One region of the Methyloglobulus sp. genome, then DNA from elsewhere that is predicted to be linked to it. Evidence: riboswitches for the same ligand, from Rfam matches in the RefSeq annotation. Region 1 holds a riboswitch; each other region holds the start of a gene.
The links. A riboswitch is a leader RNA that binds a small molecule or an ion and turns the genes downstream of it on or off. The one in region 1 is predicted to bind cyclic di-GMP.
Positions count from the first base shown of each region.

Region 1 (4,433 bases):
GCAAAATCTTGCCATATCTGGACATTCCCTTTCAACACGCCAGCAGCCGAATTTTAAAGCTGATGAAACGCCCAGCCGCCAGCCAGAACAACCTGGAACGCATCAAGGCATGGCGGGAAGTCTGCCCAGACATTACCTTGCGTAGCACTTTTATCGTCGGTTTTCCTGGCGAGACGGAACAGGAGTTTGAAGAACTCCTGGATTTTCTGGATGAAGCGCAACTGGATCGGGTTGGTTGTTTTGCTTACTCACCCGTAAAAGGAGCGGTTGCCAATGATTTGCCTGATTCGATCCCAGAAGAAATCAAGCAGGAGCGCTTAGCCCGTTTTATGGAACGCCAGTCTGAGATTAGTGCAGGACGCTTACAGCAACGCATAGGCAATATCGAAACCGTCCTGATTGATGAAGTGGTGGAAGAAGGCGCAGTTGCCAGAAGCCAGTCTGATGCGCCCGAAATCGACGGCCAAGTCTTCATCGATGGCGCAACCCATCTAAAAGTCGGCGAATTTGTTGACGTTGAGATAGAGGAAGCCGATGAACACGATCTGTGGGCGCATTTGGTTTAGTTCGTTTGATATTGCGAACAAAGCCAATACCTAATCATCAAGATATTTATTCCTCTCGTCAATCGTTCCTGCTTAAGCTATCAGTCGTAAATAGCGGGAGTAGGCGGTATTTCCAGCAGTTACACTTCTGGTTTTATTTCGAGGGGTGCAACAATATAGTGTGGCTGTTTTGCCCACCAGCCCTACCCATCTTAACCCCCACCCTAGCGGATCATTACGTCTGCTAGGTTAAGGTTAAACCCGCAAATCCCCTTACCAATTTACCGTTTGTTTTTTAATAAACCCCCTATAAAGTTTTTTCCTGCACGGTTTTATCTCAAAACTGAGAACCCGTTCACAACTTATCTCATCCCACTGAGAACCCGTTCACAGAAATTCTCCTTACAATTCTTATAATGGATACCAACTGGAGCGGCGGCAGAAATGCTGGCATCTTCATAGGGAAAGGTTGAATTGTGTAGTGGATACGCACAAACAAGGAAGCTAAAAACCAAACTCATGTAGGTGAGGGCGGAAAGTGACAGATCTCGGCACGGATAAAAAGATGGCTGCACTGCAAATCATTCTGACTTTCATTATTTAAAGGGTATTTAACATGAAAAAACAAATTTGTACGCTCGTACTTTGTTCAGCAGTTTTGGGTTTTGGTTCTGCCCAAGCCGCCTATGTTACTGTTGATGATGCAACAGGCAACGGCTCTATGGCGACTGCACTGAATTTGGATGCACAGTTTGATCAAAACTTTGATGCCAATATTGGCGACCCATTTACCAATATCTCCACCTCTTTTTTTCACGTGTCAGCCAATGCAACTACCGGTACAACTGGGCGTGATTGGTATTCGTTTACCACTAGCCAAGCTAATCAACAGGCTTTTTTTGATATTGACAATGGTATGACTGATCTGGATTCCTGGATTAGCTTGTATGATTCAGTGGGTACCTTGATTGGTGCCAGTGATGACGGTGGAGTCGCTGATCCAGGTTCTGTTCATGGTTATGACTCTTTTCTGAGTGTTGTACTTGCAAATCCTGGGTTATATTTTGTGTCAGTTGGACAGTTCCCTAACCAAGACCTTAGCCCAGGTCAAGATTACACCTTACATGTTTCGCTAGAGAATCATGTTAACCTATCTAACGTACCCGTTCCGGCCGCTGTTTGGCTGTTCGGCTCTGGTATTGCTGGCTTGATGGGTGCGCGGCGCAAGAAAATGCTGGTTGCACCAGCCATTGCCTAAGGAATAAAGCACACAATCTTACCTTCCTCAGTCGAGTTCGGCTGGGGAAGGTTTTGTAACTCAATAGCTGTTGTCGTTGGTAAAGCAAATAGCTTCGATTCTGTAATTAGCAGCTAGGCTATTGGCTTTACCTTAAAGATCAGTTGATGTATTTGTGAGTAGATTTAAGCTAAGTTTATCAATGCATTGTACGAATAGTGCTAATAACCTAGCTAACGAGAGCATTGTAGGGGTAGGCAGGTATTGTGCCTAGCTGAATACCCACCAATCACTTTGTTAGATCAACAATAAGGGCTTGCTCCTACGACAGCGCAGAAATATCAAATTTAATTGATTCAAAGGTTGTTGAGCTGTCGCCATAAAGCCTCTTTCTTCCCGACTTATCTCAATATTGTGAACCCGTTCACAATTTATCTCAGTCCACTGTGACCCAGTTCACAGAAAATTTCCCTACACCCCGTATAATTATTTGCAACTGGAAGGCGAAGCAGAAAAGCTCAAATTTCCAATAGGATAAGGTTTCATTGTGCAGGTTTTGCACAAACAGGGAGGAGATAAAAGCCATACTCATCGTGAGGTGAGGACGGAAAGCGACAGATCTTTTTCAGTGTGTACGAATACGAAGAAGAGGGCTGCACTGCTAATCATCCTAACTATATTATTTATAAGGGTTTTAAAATGAAAAATAAAATTAGTCTTATCGTATTATGTTCAGCACTGTTCGGATTAGGTTCTGCTCAGGCGGCTTATGTGTCTGTTAATAATGCGACAGGCAATAGCACTAGAGCGAGAGCATTGAATCTCGATTTAAATTTTGACAGCGTTTTGGATGCAAATATTGGCGATCCTTTAACCAATGTCTCAACAACATTCTTACACGCCTCGGTTAATGCAACTACCAGTAGCAATAACAATGGCTTGGATTGGTATTCATTCACCACCGCTCGGGCAAATGTACAGGCGTTTTTTGATATAGATAGAGGTATGCCTGACCTGGATTCTTGGATAAAACTGTATGATTCTAACGGTATTGAGCTTGTCAGTAATGATGATGGCGGTGTGCTTGACCCAGGCACTACAAATACTTGGGATTCTTTTATAAGCAGTGTACTTGCAAACCCAGGTTTATATTATGTGTCAGTAGGTCAATACTCTAATACTACTCGTCAGCAGGTAGGGCTTAGCAGAAATGACGATTACACCTTGCATGTTTCGCTTGCTCCAGCACCACCAGCAATTCCGGCTGCGGTTCCTGTTCCTGCTGCTGTCTGGTTGTTTGCTTCAGGTTTTGCGGGTTTGATGGGCTTTAGACGCAAGCAAATGCTCGCTGCTTCTGCTGCATAAAGGTTAGGTTAGTTAGTCCGGTATATCCCAGTCAAGTTCGGCTGGGATATGTTCGTTTAAGGGGTAGTATAAAATTTGACTGCTAAAACGCTACGCCCCATTCCAAAACCAGTAACCCAATAGTTTGACCTGAGGTTGTGGTATCAAAACCCAACACGCCGACATGAAGTTTTAAGCTATCGATCACCTAGATCCCTCTGCGACATCAACTTATCTCAATATTGAGAGCTCGGTCACACTTTATCTCACGCCACTGTGACCTCGTTCACAGAATATTTCCCTGCGATCCGTATAATTATTAGCAACTGGCGAGGAAAGCAAAGTGCTTGAGTTGCAGCGTGTTATTAACCTGGATCTACAATCACCCAACAAAAAGGTGTGAGATAGATTCTTAACGTAAGGAAATATGTATGAAACGTCAGATGAAAACGATTGTTTTATTGTCCGCTTTGCTTGGCTTGGGTAGCGTTCAAGCGGCCACAATCACATACGAAACCCGCAGCATTACTTCTGGGGTTAATAGTGCAGATTTTGAGGCATCTTGGTATGCTCAAACTTCCGAGATAACGTCAGTAAATATCACAGATTTCAGTTTAATTTGGGGAGGGAATAACACTTTCTCACATCTGATTATTGATTTTTCCAGTGATGCTAGCCAATTGTTATTCCAATTGGGTGTGGATGCCGGTTATGGCGGTGCTTTGTATTTGAATAGGGCATTAATAGCGAAAAAAACAAATAATCTTGGTAAATTAATGTTTTCTTATACCAATGCCATATCAGCAGGCAACTACATCCTTGAAACATTTTGGGCTGGGGATTGCTGTAATGGGGCTAACAGCGGGCAATTTAGTTTGGTTGGGAGTAATCAGCAAGGCTTGTCTTCGCCTGTACCTGTTCCCGCCGCTGTTTGGTTGTTCGGTTCAGGTATCGCTGGTTTAGTGGGCTTCAGCCGCAAGAAAATGTTAGTCGCTCCGATTGCACGTCATAATATCTAAAACCGTCACTTTGTTTATCCCAGTCGAGTTCGGCTGGGATAAGTGCTTCAAAAAAATCCTTCTTCCAAGTTATTCCAGAGCCAGCTAATTTTTCTGCACTCATCCTGACACTCTCAGTTTTTTCGACAAAAAACCATCAAGTTTTTCAGATTTGCTAGGCTTTTGCGGCATCTAGTCTGGCCTGATTTATGATCGTAGCAATCAGAATATTTAACTCCAGGATAATATCTGCTATATTCCCTACGCTACGGGTTAAACGAAGCCCGTGTTCTAATCGTCAGGTATTAT
Region 1 is NZ_CBAROL010000002.1:19,119-23,551, reverse strand. Features, by position in the region: gene rimO (30S ribosomal protein S12 methylthiotransferase RimO) at 1-566, shown strand, start outside; gene AC1YY3_RS01220 (DVUA0089 family protein) at 1,162-1,803, shown strand; cyclic di-GMP riboswitch class I at 2,354-2,448, shown strand; gene AC1YY3_RS01215 (DVUA0089 family protein) at 2,413-3,147, shown strand; gene AC1YY3_RS01210 (CCXG family PEP-CTERM protein) at 3,558-4,145, shown strand.

Region 2 (4,433 bases), on a different contig from region 1:
CGGATATAATTGCCGCCGTTGACGAACAAATTGATGCCACACGTTGCGGAGGAAAATCCAATTGCCAAGGCGATCAGGCGTGTTTGACGCACGATTTGTGGACAGGTTTAAGCACACAAATCAGGGATTATTTAAAAGACATTAGTCTCGCAGAATTGCTGGAAAAGCAACATGTACAGGAAGTAGCCAAACGCCAGCACCAAAATGTCCAACAAATAATCCAAATACAAAGGAACAAGGCAGGGACGATACGGGAAAATGATCTATTTTGATCATAATGCCACCACCCCAATTGATGATCGGGTGCTTGAAGCCATGCTGCCGTTCTTGACGACGTTTTATGGTAATCCTTCCAGTTTATATCGGCACGGAAGGCTGGTTAGGAGCGCGATTGATTCAGCCAGGGAGCAAATAGCCGCGTTAGTTGGGGCGCAGCCCACGCAGCTTATCTTTACCAGTGGTGGTACGGAAGCTAACAATCTTGCTTTGACAGCTATAAAACCTCAAGCCAAATTAGCAATTTCTGCTATTGAACACACTTCCATTAGCGAACCAGCCGACAATCTGGCTAGGTTAGGTCACGAATTGAAGTTAATTGGCGTTGATCGTAATGGGCTTGTTAGCCAAGATGCGATTGATGAAACCCTACAATACCATCCTTATCTGGTTTCCATTATGCTAGCAAATAACGAGACAGGCGTTATTCAGGATATTGCCCGTTATGCACAACAGCTAAGAGATAAGGGCATTCTCGTTCACACTGATGCCGTGCAAGCTTTGGGTAAAATTACGGTACTCTATAATGAGTTGGGTGTGAACATGATGACCATATCCAGCCATAAAATTTATGGGCCTAAAGGTTGTGGCGCATTAATTTTTGACAAAGAAGTTAGCTTAAAAGCACTGTTTTTGGGCGGTGGACAAGAGCAAGGATTTAGGGCAGGGACGGAAAATAGTCCCGCCATAATAGGCTTTGGTAAAGCGGCGGAACTTGCGGGTGCAGAACTTGCCCAACGTGCGGCACATTTGCTAAAGCTAAGAAATCTATTGGAAGATCGCTTAACGGCTATTCCTGGCATTTCCATTTTTGCAAAAGAAGCACAAAGATTGCCGAATACTGTGCAATTTGGAATTGAGGGAATGGATGGTGAAATGTTGCTCATGAAGCTCGACCAGAAAGGCATAGCGGTATCCAGCGGTTCCGCCTGTGCCAGTGGTGGCGGTAAGCCAAGTCCAGTGTTGGCAGCAATGGGCGTAGCATCAGAACTTGCTAAAAGTGCAATCCGTATCAGTTTAGGAAAAACGAATACGGAAGCGGAAATTATCGAATTTACTAATTTATTACAAGCCCTGGTAATCCCAGGCTAGAGGTGGTTTATGGCAGTATCATTAACAGAAAGCGCGGCTCGTCAGATTACAAGACAGTTGGAAAAACGCGGCAAGGGTGTGGGTTTAAAACTGGGTGTCAGAAAATCCGGTTGTTCCGGTTATGCCTATATCTTGGATTATTCTGATGCCGTAGCGGACGATGACGCAGTTTTTGAAGATTTCGGGGTGAAGGTCATCGTGCAACAAAATGACCTGCCGTTTATTGACGGCATACAACTCGATTATCGCAGGGAAGGCATTAATGAAGCGTTTCAGTTTAATAACCCGAATGTCACGGGTGAGTGTGGTTGCGGTGAGAGTTTTACGGTTAACTAATTGTTAAGGCTGTTCACATAAAAAAACCCAGCTTGGTCATAATAACCAAGCTGGGTGTGTTTTAGCAAACGAATAAAAGTAATTCTGCTTGAATAATTTGAAAAGTTTATGCTGCTACGTTACGCCGAATAGACTTACGTTTCATACCTGTTAAACCCATCAAAGCTGAACCAAATAACCAGATTGCTGCAGGAACTGGCACAGGCTTAAGATCATAATCAACTACAAGTTTCGCATTTTTGTACCAAAAATCGCCACAAGCAGCTTTAACAGTAGCACTAAATTGACCATCAACAATTGATAAGTAGTTTGCTACGTTAATGTTTAGGTCATACCATTTGAACTCATTAATTTCAATTGGGCTGCCGTAGATGCCTGGTATACCTTCAATGTTAACGATTTTTGCTTGTTCTAGGGGATCTTGTTGCGTACGTCTATTGGTATCATCGTTACAATGAGAGCTTGTTCCCCCCTGTTCTGAGCAATGATTTCCATAATAATCATCCACAGCCAAAAGCCACAATTTAGCAGAATTAATTGTCAGATTATTTCCCAAATTGTATAAGCTGCTGTAATTGATATTAAATGTTTTTGAACCACCTTCATTTAAAAATTTTGGTGCCCAAGCGGTATCACTTTGGCTGGTTGTTGCCCAAAAACTTTGTGTTGCTGCTGAACTTACTGAAGAAAAAAGCCCCAGTATAATAGTTGCGAGGAAATAGTATTGCCTTTTCATAAAAACTCCTTAAAACATCAGTTAAAAACACTATGCAACCCAGCTATCTTCGATAATCATCCCTAAGACCTGAAGTTTTCCGACCTTGTTTTTCAACAAGTGTGGCTTTGTTACATCAATAATCATTGTGGCGCACAACGGCATTGTTTTAGTGCGTAAAGTCTTCTTAAAAGCTTTATTAATTATTGATGGCTCTATTTTAATGAATTTAAAATGTAAGAAAATACGTACGAATACCTATATCAAGCTGTTTTTTAAAACTAGGTTTTTTGTACAGTTCTTGGCAACCCTAATAGATAACATTCATTACATTAAAGTTGTTATATGAAGCCCCTCGCCCTAGTTATATCGTTAGGGGAGGGGGTATACCGGTTTCCGTAAGGTAATAGAGATCATTAGCTCATTATTAAAATCAGCTTATTAAGATTTACGCTTAACGCCAAGTAATCCGAGCAAACCGGAGCCAAATAACCAAAGCGCAGCAGGGACAGGAACATTACTGACTTCGTCGTTTTCCTCTTCCTCTTCATCGTCGTCGTTTTCTTCATCCTCACCACCATCCTTCTTTTTGCACAATTTAGGAATGGTATCGTAGCGATCTTTAATTTCGCTGAGGTTTTTGACATCATAGTTAGTATATTTAACCTCATGGTCGACAGGGTTATGGTGCTGTCCAAACTGAGTCGATACTGGCTGACTCCAACTTTGGTTGTGTCCAGAGTTATGATTTTGACCAAAAGCCTGATGCTTAAAGTTTGACGCAAACGTTGCTGTGGTAAAACAAGCCAGTAGCAGTGTAGTGATTAAAAATAATCGTATTTTCATGGCGTTCTCCAAAAAATAAATACCATTAAATGATACAAATGTGAGTGTGTAATGGCTGAGTTCTAAATCTAACGGTTTGCAGGCTTTATCAGTAAGGTATCCAGTTATATCGGTAAATATGACTGGATCTGTACGATAAAGCTATGTAACCGAAGGGACTAAACAGTTGCTGTATGAGATTTTTTTCTCATGCCCAGTAACCCCATTAAAGCAGAACCAAATAACCATACGGCGGCTGGGACGGGGACGGATGAGACATTATTGTTTAATATAGATGCAGACGATACATTGTTGATGTCTAATGCATAAAAGCTGGTGAGATCATCAAAACCTTCATAAAAGGTAGACCACACAATTTCCTTTAGGGTTGGGCTTTGGGTTAAATCAGTACCAAATTGTGCTAAAGCGACAATGTAATTGCCGGCATCAAGATTCCAGGTTATCAGCGAGTCATACAGTCCATCATCAGTACTGATATCATCGTTCATGCTTATCCAAGTTCCAGTACTATCGAAAAGCACAAGTAAAGGATCAAACCCACCGGCTGCATATGATGATGTACGAATAGTTACATCACTGGTTGAATCAACAGTAAAACTAAATGTTCTAAAATCGTCATCATGATCTAAATTGCCAGTAAACGAAAAATTTGCCGCATTAACCCCAAAAGAACTTAACAATATTGCAATAAATAATAGGTGTTTCATTTTTAACTCCGAGTTGAATGAATAGGCATAAAATCTACCTAAGCCAAATATCAGCCTCAAAAAACTGCCTTCTTGGCATTAAATTGCGGCTATGTCATTTACTCTTTGAGGTCTGCTTACGATGCTGGATCTTTAAGTGCGATGTTGATCGCATTTAATTTCCGCGTAAGCTTTTTCATTAAGCATGGGTAAATTTTACGGAGTTAGAAAATTAAAAAATATTCGTACGAATACCTAAGTACGAATACCTAAGTACGAATACCTATATGGCAGAAATTTATGTTGTTAGCTGGAAAGTAAGAGTGAAGGGCGAACGGGATTTTGGATTACTCTCCCTTTGGAGAAGGTAACGATGAGTGCTTATTGGGATGGGTATAGATAAGTTTGGTTCGATGTAAATCTTAATGTGAAAATTCAGCGTTTTCCATAGTGCAGCAGCATACACGGCAACAGCAACAAAT
Region 2 is NZ_CBAROL010000003.1:12,613-17,045, reverse strand. Features, by position in the region: gene AC1YY3_RS01990 (Rrf2 family transcriptional regulator) at 1-272, shown strand, start outside; gene AC1YY3_RS01985 (cysteine desulfurase family protein) at 259-1,368, shown strand; gene AC1YY3_RS01980 (HesB/IscA family protein) at 1,378-1,704, shown strand; gene AC1YY3_RS01975 (VPLPA-CTERM sorting domain-containing protein) at 1,811-2,440, opposite strand; cyclic di-GMP riboswitch class I at 2,471-2,556, opposite strand; gene AC1YY3_RS01970 (PEP-CTERM sorting domain-containing protein) at 2,861-3,265, opposite strand; gene AC1YY3_RS01965 (DVUA0089 family protein) at 3,424-3,972, opposite strand; gene AC1YY3_RS01960 (efflux RND transporter permease subunit) at 4,387-4,433, opposite strand, start outside.
Region 2: another riboswitch for cyclic di-GMP. It lies ahead of AC1YY3_RS01975 (VPLPA-CTERM sorting domain-containing protein); the one in region 1 lies ahead of AC1YY3_RS01215 (DVUA0089 family protein).

Region 3 (4,433 bases), on a different contig from region 1:
GGGTCTTCTGGTCGGCCAACACTTCCAACTTGACTAGCTTGTGTCCGCCGAGCAGTTCCCGCGCCAAGCGGCAAGTCCTTACCGCATCTTCAGCAGTATAACAACCGGCAGTGTTGGGTAAAATGGTGTATTTATCCGGTGGAATAACATCCAGCAAATTAGGCTCGCCAGGATTTTGCCCGATATTGCTGCGGCGTATCGCAACGGTGACAATTTCTGCGCCACTGGCTGCTATAGCTAACCGCGTTTCTTCCATATCTTTGTATTTGCCCGTGCCAACCAATAAGCGTGAACGGTAAGCAATACCTGCAATGGTAAACGTGTCGTCTTGCCCACCACCAATCGCATGGACAATTTCGAGATGATCGCCATTGTGAAGCAACTGGTTTTGGTACTGATCGAAAGGCAAGATTTCTTTATTCAATTCAACAGCAATCCGTTTGCCAGCCAACCCCATGTTTTCGATAATATCGGCTACTTTCTTATCGCCAGAAAGCTCGTGGCTTTCACCATTGACATAAACGATCATAATTTTGAATTCCGGCGTTTTTGCACAGCTTTAGCCAAGTTTTTTAGGAGTGGCACGGTGTCATCCCAGCTCAAGCAGGCATCGGTAATGCTTTGTCCATAGGTTAAGGGTTGGTCGTCAATCACCTCTTGCCGACCTGCTTTAAGGTGGCTTTCTATCATCGTACCCATAATCCTGCGATCCCCACCGGCTATTTGCCCAGCGACATCTTCGCCGACGATAAGTTGTCTATGACATTGCTTTAAACTGTTAGCATGGCTGAAGTCGATCATAATATTTGATTTTAGATCGGCTTTTATTAGCCCTTTTGCCACTTGCTCAACACTGACTGCATCATAATTGGGCTGACCATTGCCGCCTCTTAAAATGATATGTACATCGTCATTACCCGTTGTGGAAAAAATCGCCGAATGTCCCGCCTTGGTCATCGACAAGAAATGATGCGGACTCATCGCTGCACCTATTGCATCAATAGCGATTTTTATGGTGCCGTCGGTGGAATTTTTAAAACCGATTGGGCAAGATACGCCCGAAGCCAGTTCTCGGTGTCCTTGGCTTTCTGTGGTTCTAGCACCAATCGCGCCCCAGGCAATCAAGTCAGAAATGTACTGCGGCGTGATTAAATCCAGGTATTCCGTCGCGGCCGGCATACCCATATTATTCAAATCCAGCAATAACTGTCTGGCAACGCGCAAGCCTTTATTGATATTGAAGCTGGAATTTATATCGGGATCGTTTATCAGTCCTTTCCAACCCACCGTGGTGCGTGGCTTCTCAAAATAAACCCGCATGACAATCAACAGATCTTTTTTTAATTCATCTTTAACTGCTTTTAGCAGACTGCCATATTCTTTTGCGGCTTGGGTGTCGTGAATTGAACACGGCCCTACCACAACCAGCAAGCGGTCATCTCTGCCATTTAGAATGTTATGTATATCATGCCTTGCTTTAAGCGTTGTTAGCGCGGCAATGTCACTGAGCGGCATTTCATCATGAACCTGGACAGGCGCAATGACTTCTTTGGTCTCACAAATTCTCAGGTCGTCAGTTTTATAGGATGTTTGCATGTGGTGTTATTAACCAGTTTTGTCTGTTGGTACTTCGTAGGTGCTATTTTAACTGTTTTTATTGGGTGTTGTCAGTGCTTACTGTATGTTCGATATGGTTGATGTAATTCGAAACCGTTTGCTAATGGGGAACTAACAGCATTTTCTATGCCAAACATAGTAGGTAATTGTACGTATATATTTGTTTTGAATACTTTGGTATTTTCCCCCAATGTAAAAATCCGTTGGAAGTAAAAAATTATTTTTGATGGGATTTTACATAAAAGGCAATTGACTTTGTGCACAAAGCAATGCTGCCATGCTACACCTGTTGCGAAATAGGGTCGGAAAGCTACAGATCTTTGAAATAATCCAAGATGGCTGAGTTGCAAAATACTTTTTTTAGATTATTAAATATTATACTTGGAGAAATAAAATGAAAAAAATCTTACCCTTGTTATTCTTTGCAACTGTGGTTCTCTCAGTTTCAAATCATGCTCAAGCGGCGGTATTCACCATTGGAGACGATGATGGTTACGGTATCGGTATTGCCAATAACGCCACACACCCTTTCAATGGCTTTAGCGCAAACTATGATGGTCGTAGTGCAGCCGAAATGGCTGCAACCAACGGTGCACAATTCACTGACACTTATAGCACTACTCATCCAGGTTTTGGGCCCCAAGCTGGAACTGTAGCTACCTTCAACTTTTCGGGCTTAGGTAGTGGCTGGACAGCAGGACATCTGGAGTTCGATATGGCTGATTTCCAAGCCTCAACCTTTGGCGCGGTCGCTGTGGATTTCAATGGCATTGTGCAGAACTGGGCGTTCAATGACGGATTTCCTAATACGGCTTTACGTACATTTAATCTTGAACAAGCAGTTCTTGATTCGATCAACAGCACGGGTGCGCTTATTGTGAATATTAACCGCAACCTAAGTAACGATTTCTATGGCTTTGACTATGCTAGGCTGTCTGATATTAATGTTGGTACCGTGGTGCCTGTTCCTGCTGCCCTTTGGCTATTCGGATCAGCTATAGCTGGACTGAGTTCATTTGCTCGTCGCAAGCAAGCTGCATCAGCATAAAGATATAAACGCAAATATAGGGGCGTTAACACTTTCCGATAAAAGTGATAGCGCTCCTTCTCAATTTAAGTTTTCTCAGGAATATTTGGATTGCCCAAGTTTTCCAAGCTGACTTTTAAGGCAGCCAAAAAAGCCTGATTTTCTTCGGGCTTGCCGATGGTGACACGTAAGCAGTCTGCCAATAATCCGCCTTGATGACTCATATTTTTGATTAAAACGCCCTGTTGTTTAATGGCTGTGAAAATGTCAGTTGCCATATCTTTAGGTGTCTTGAACAGGATAAAATTTGCGGCACTGGGATAAACGGTAATGCCATCCAGGTTGCTGAGTTGGTCGTAGACATGTGTACGTTCTGTGCAAATTTTTTGGGTTTGCTCGTCAAACAGCGCATGATGAGTCAGTGCAAAGTGGGCGGTAGCTTGAGTGAGAATATTAATGTTGTAGGGAAGTCGGATTTTATTGAGTTGTTCAATAACACTTGACGCACCGACGAGGTAGCCCAGACGTAATCCTGCCAAGCCCAGTTTGGAAACGGTTCGCATCACCAACAGGTTTTCGTGCTGTGTCAGTTCATTGATAAAACTGGCATCGGCGAAAGGCGCGTAGGCTTCGTCCACAATGACCAAACCATTTGCAGCGGCAATGATTTTATTTATAGCTTCAGCACTAAACAGATTGCCAGTAGGATTATTGGGATAGGCCAAAAATATAAGGCTGGGTTGATGTGCCACAATCGCAGCCAGCATGGACGGCAAATCTAGCTCGAAGCTATCGGGCAGTAAAGGCGTATTGATAAAACTCAAGCCTAGCGAATGGCTGATTTGCTGGTACATCACGAAGCTGGGTTGTGCAGACAACACACTGGCATTAGGTGGCAAGGCCATCAGCAGAATCTGGATAAGCTCATCAGAACCATTGCCCAACAACACATCAAGCACTGACGGAATGTTATTTTGTTCCCTAATCGTTTGCGTGAGTTGCTTTGCCTCTGGATCTGGATAACGGTTTAGTTCGCAGGTTTTCAATGTTTCCAGCCATCTTTGAGTAAGGTCATCCGGCCAGCTATAAGGGTTTTCCATCGCATCCAGCTTAATCAAACCGCTCGCATCTGCAACCTTATAAGCGGACATTGCCAAGACTTCGTTGCGAAAAATGGCGGCAGTTTTGTTATTCAAAAGCATTATTCTTGGATGTGTCGCAAAAGTTGAAAGAAGTTTTTCGATGGTCTAACTGTAGATTTATCTCATAATTTTATCATAGCTCTTTACTGTGAAGTGGTGGTTAAACTTAAAACATCAATAACCCAATAGAACCCAACCGATCCACGACCATTGGGTCGTCTACCTCGGCTTTAGTGAATTGGATAATGAAATTCAATACCGCGTTTGGGTGCCATTAAGGGTTGCCAACAATACCGTGTAAGTAAATCAACCCTACGTTCTGTTTATCAATTTTTGCTGATGCGTTTTTTATTGTGTTTTTCATGGATTTCTCACACCATACCTATAATTTGCAAAGTACTGCGTAGGTGTAAATAAGTTTGTAATTATTTGACATGACTATGTACAAGTCACAGGTAGTGCTGAATCTACATGAGCTAACACCTTGAAAGAAATAAAGACTGTTTGTCCTAACCTGTGCATTGTATATAGCCATGTTATTTGATATTTTCTAACTTGGTTATTTACCAATGCAGAAACTGGAAAATATTTTCCCCAAAAGGTCATCTGACGTAAATTCTCCTGTGATTTCAGCAAGAGCCTGTTGG
Region 3 is NZ_CBAROL010000001.1:151,922-156,354, reverse strand. Features, by position in the region: gene thiS (sulfur carrier protein ThiS) at 1-529, opposite strand, end outside; gene AC1YY3_RS00775 (3-deoxy-7-phosphoheptulonate synthase) at 526-1,596, opposite strand; cyclic di-GMP riboswitch class I at 1,887-1,969, shown strand; gene AC1YY3_RS00770 (VPLPA-CTERM sorting domain-containing protein) at 2,012-2,665, shown strand; gene hisC (histidinol-phosphate transaminase) at 2,731-3,846, opposite strand; gene mnmE (tRNA uridine-5-carboxymethylaminomethyl(34) synthesis GTPase MnmE) at 4,346-4,433, opposite strand, start outside.
Region 3: another riboswitch for cyclic di-GMP. It lies ahead of AC1YY3_RS00770 (VPLPA-CTERM sorting domain-containing protein); the one in region 1 lies ahead of AC1YY3_RS01215 (DVUA0089 family protein).

Region 4 (4,433 bases), on a different contig from region 1:
GGCGTGGTCGGTAATCCTGTCACCTGTACAGTAAAACGCTGGTTAAGGTTCTCGATAAAACCGCTGCCTTGGATGTTTGCCGCTAATGTAGCCGCTTGGATAATTTCATCCAAGGAAAGGCCAAAGCGTTGCAGTTGCACAGGATCGACCTGTATTTGCAGTTGCTTGATGTCGCCACCAAACACATTGACATCGGCAATGCCCGGAACAGCGAGAAGGCGGGGGACAATCGTCCAATCAACCAGGCTGCGTAATGCCATCAGATCAACGCGTTCCGAGCTTAGTCCCAAGGTCAATACCGTGGAGGAAGAAGAGGATAAGGGCAAGACGATGGGCGCAATACCGTTTGGTACGTGTGTCGATAAATTCGCCAGCCGTTCATTGATAAGCTGCCGATTGCGGTAAATGTCGCTGTTTTCTGGGAAGGTAGCGGTAATGATCGACAAACCCTGAATCGACTCCGAACGCACGGATTGCAGTCCAATCACTCCGCTGACCGCCAGTTCAACCTGCTGGGTCACTAACAGCTCAACTTGCTCGGAAGAAAGCCCTGGCGATTCCGTCTGGATAATGACCTGCTTGGGCGAGAATTCAGGAAAAATATCCAGCCCCGCCGTCGCAAAACGGTAACCGCCAACCAGCAATATTAACGTGGCAATGGCAATCACAACGCCGTAATAGCGTATGGAAAATCGGATCAGGCTGGCAAGCATGGATGGTTTTGCTGGGTTATAGAGGTAGATAAAGCAATATTTTATCTTGTAATACCTACCTAGGACTAAAAGTATTAGGGCTGTTTGAGTTGCGAAAAAAGCCAACACACTGAGACTAGGTGTTTATACGGATATTTTTACAAATGACTAGGCGATATAGTAGCCCCGAATCTAAAGAACCAGCCGCAAGGCAGCACGGATGCAAGGCAGTAAATAAGTTAAGGATTCAAGGATATCTTGTTATTGACAAGATACAGGCAAGATTAAGGAAAACAATGGATTTGCCTGATAAATGGAGTGGAACAGGGTTCTTAGATTTTAGGATGGGGCTAGAGAAGTATATGGATATTCTTATTAGACGGATTTAATAAACTAGAACCAAAGTTAAGGAGTTTAGCGGTAGGTACAAGACTAAAAAAGATGAAAAGTAGTTAGATTCTGTGATTTTGGAATTCAAGATTAGAGAAAAATAGCGGGATGTTAGTTTTGGATATCACCGTAAAAAACTGGGGTAACTAGGTAATCGTACGTATATTCAATGGGTCTGCAAACCTTTAACCTATATCCAAGTTAAATACTTAACCAAGGAAGAGCAAGGACAAGCAGCATTAAGGAGTTTTAGTGGGGTGACTAGGTAATCGTACGTATATGAAACACATTTACAAAGCTTTAATCTATCCCCAAGGTTAAGAACTTAACCAGCAACAAAAAGGACAAGTATATTTTTAGGGAGCTTTAAGGAAGTGGCATCGTGGATCCCCCTCTATGCCGCATAGCTACACTCACTGCGAGGTGGGGTCGGAAAGCTACAGGTCTTTACAATTAAAGATGGCTGAGTTGCAAATTTTTATTTTTTATAACTTGTTATTATTTTTTGGAGAGACTTATATGAAAAAATTATTAGTTGTTTTAAGTTTGGCAATGGCAGCGTTCTCGTTTCAAGCAAGTGCTGCTACATTGAATTGGGTTTCAACTCCTGTAGGTGCTACAGCTATACAGGTAAATCCTGGTAGTCTTTATGGTGCTAGGAATCCTGCTGGGAATCCAGTGCTACCAGGAAGTTTAGTTGATGACAATTGGACTTTTATGTTGTCTGCTTTTAGCCAAGTTCAAGTTGGTGTTTCGTCTTTGCCTGGATTAGCATCATGGTTGACTGCGGAATTACTTGACAGTACCAATGCTCTTGTGGCATCGATTGGTGTTAATGGAGCGATATGGCGTGATGTTTTGGGAGCAGGTGAATATACATTACATTTGTTCGGAACAGCACCTTTGGGTCAACCCAGTTATGCATTAAGTGTTGAAACCCCAATCCCTGCTGCAGTCTGGTTATTCGGTTCTGCTTTGATGGGCTTGACAGGACTTTCACGCCGCAAGAAAGCCTAAGCTTAAACGCTAACGGTTTTTAAGAAAGGGAGGCTTGCCTCCCTTTTTTTGTGGCTATTTGCCCACTAGCTCTGGGACAGGTTTGTAATCCAAAAACTGGTGTGACTAGGTAATCGTACGTATATGAAATACAGTTATAAACCTTTATGCTATCCCCAAGATTAAAAAACTTAACCAGAACAAAAAAGGACAAGATGGATTTCAAGGAGCTTAGAGTGAAGTTGAACAACGATTCATCGTTCCACAGGGCTACACTTACTGCGAAGTAGGGTCGGAAAGCTACAGGTCTTTACCAATAAAAGATGGCTGAGTTGCAAATCAATATTTTAGAACTTGTTATCTATTTTTGGAGAGATATATCATGAAAAAATTATTAGTTGTTTTAAGTTTGGCAATGGCGGCATTTTCGTTTCAAGCAAGTGCTGCTACCTTGGCTTGGGTGGATATTATTTCTGATCAAGATGATGTCATTTATCGCTGACCCTCCTAGAGCGCATCCAGCTTCGATAAAAGTGCCTGGTAAACCGCTTTGAACAATTGCTTTGCAGGTGTCAGCAATGCTGGCGAGTTTCTTTTCAGTCAAATAGGTTAAATTATTTGATCGAATACGGGATATTAATTCAATTTCCTTATGATCCAACCGCGATAGTGAGCTTGGCACTTCAGATTGAAACAGGTCCTTTAAAATCACTTTAAGTCGTTGAAACATCGTTATCTTTTCCTAAACAAGGTAAATTAAAACGAAAAGAAGAGCCAAGAATGCGCTAAATGGCGTACGAGATCCGTGTTTTCGTTCTATATTTCTGACCAGCGGTGCGGAAAGTGGACGTAGCCATAGGAATTGGGAAGCACGGGACGCCCTCGCACAGTACCCTGTTCTACATCAAAAAAAGCCGCTCCTTCAAGATGATCCTGTAACGCATGATTACCTGATAACGCCACATTAATTCTATATCGACCCGGCATTAACAGCAGCTCTTCCAAATCACAAACAAAAAAACCGCTTGATTGTTTGGAGGGGCTGTCCAGTTCACTACGATCTGCGCTGCTAAATGTTGCAATTGCTTGTCCTTGTTGCTCATAAATAGTGAAACGGCATTCAAGACCAAGACAATCGCCTTCAAAATCAATTTTAATTTTTACGGGGTCTCCCACTTGAAATAGACTCTCTGTATTGCCACTGCCCTCTTTAGCTCTATGTAAAGTTACTCGTGAAACACGCACTTTGCCACCACCACGGCGGTCAGTTCGATGCAGTAAATTATCATCTTTAGCTTGTTCTAACGATGTTAAATACGCATTCACAGTATTACTAATAGAATCATTATTGGATACACTGCCTTGTGTGAGAAATATGCCTCGATCACACAATGCCTGCACCACCGCCATATTGTGGCTGACAAATAAAATGGTACGCCCTTCCTTGCTTACATCTTCCATTTTACCCAGGCATTTTTTTTGGAATTGTGCATCACCAACTGCCAACACTTCATCCACAATTAAAATCTCAGGTTCTAAATGTGCAGCTACAGCAAATGCCAATCTTACATACATGCCCGACGAGTAGCGTTTTACGGGGGTATAGAGGAATTTTTCCACTTCTGAAAAAGCAACAATTTCATCAAACTTGCGTTTGATTTCGACTTTGCTCATACCCAGGATTGCGCCGTTGAGAAAGATATTTTCTCTACCGGAAAGTTCGGCATGAAAGCCGGTGCCAACTTCCAGCAGGCTGGCTACACGACCTTCAATAGTAATTCTGCCACGGGTTGGTTCGGTTATGCGGCTCAAGATTTTAAGTAAGGTCGATTTGCCTGCGCCGTTACGCCCTATGATGCCAACTCGGTCGCCTTGATTTATTTCAAAGGACACGTCGTTAAGTGCCCAAAAATCTTCGTGTTCTGGGTCAGCAGTGTTTGATTGTTTTGTAAAACGTTTGCCGACTGACTTAAAGCCATCAGTAATAGCATCACGTAATGTGCCATGTCTGTTTCGACCACTGGTTTGATGACTAATGACGTATTTTTTGCTGAGGTTCTCGACCTTAATGATAGGGTTAGACATGGTTAAATAATATCCGCGAAAGTGCGTTCTGTATTACGAAAATGCCAAATCCCACTAATCAGCAGTAACAATACAATTCCAATAGAGAGCATAAATCCTGGCCAGTACATTGCCGTGTTTTGTCCTAAAATAGCCCAACGGAAACCGTCTATCACGCCTACCATAGGGTTTAGCGAATACAATAACCGCCATTGTTCAGGGACAATAGCGCTGCTAAAGCCAACTGGCGATACATATAAGCCGAATTGCACGACAAAGGGAACAATAAAA
Region 4 is NZ_CBAROL010000003.1:5,868-10,300, reverse strand. Features, by position in the region: gene AC1YY3_RS01960 (efflux RND transporter permease subunit) at 1-713, opposite strand, end outside; cyclic di-GMP riboswitch class I at 1,479-1,558, shown strand; gene AC1YY3_RS01955 (hypothetical protein) at 1,542-2,099, shown strand; cyclic di-GMP riboswitch class I at 2,338-2,418, shown strand; gene AC1YY3_RS01950 (ABC transporter ATP-binding protein) at 2,895-4,163, opposite strand; gene AC1YY3_RS01945 (ABC transporter permease) at 4,166-4,433, opposite strand, start outside.
Region 4: another riboswitch for cyclic di-GMP. It lies ahead of AC1YY3_RS01955 (hypothetical protein); the one in region 1 lies ahead of AC1YY3_RS01215 (DVUA0089 family protein).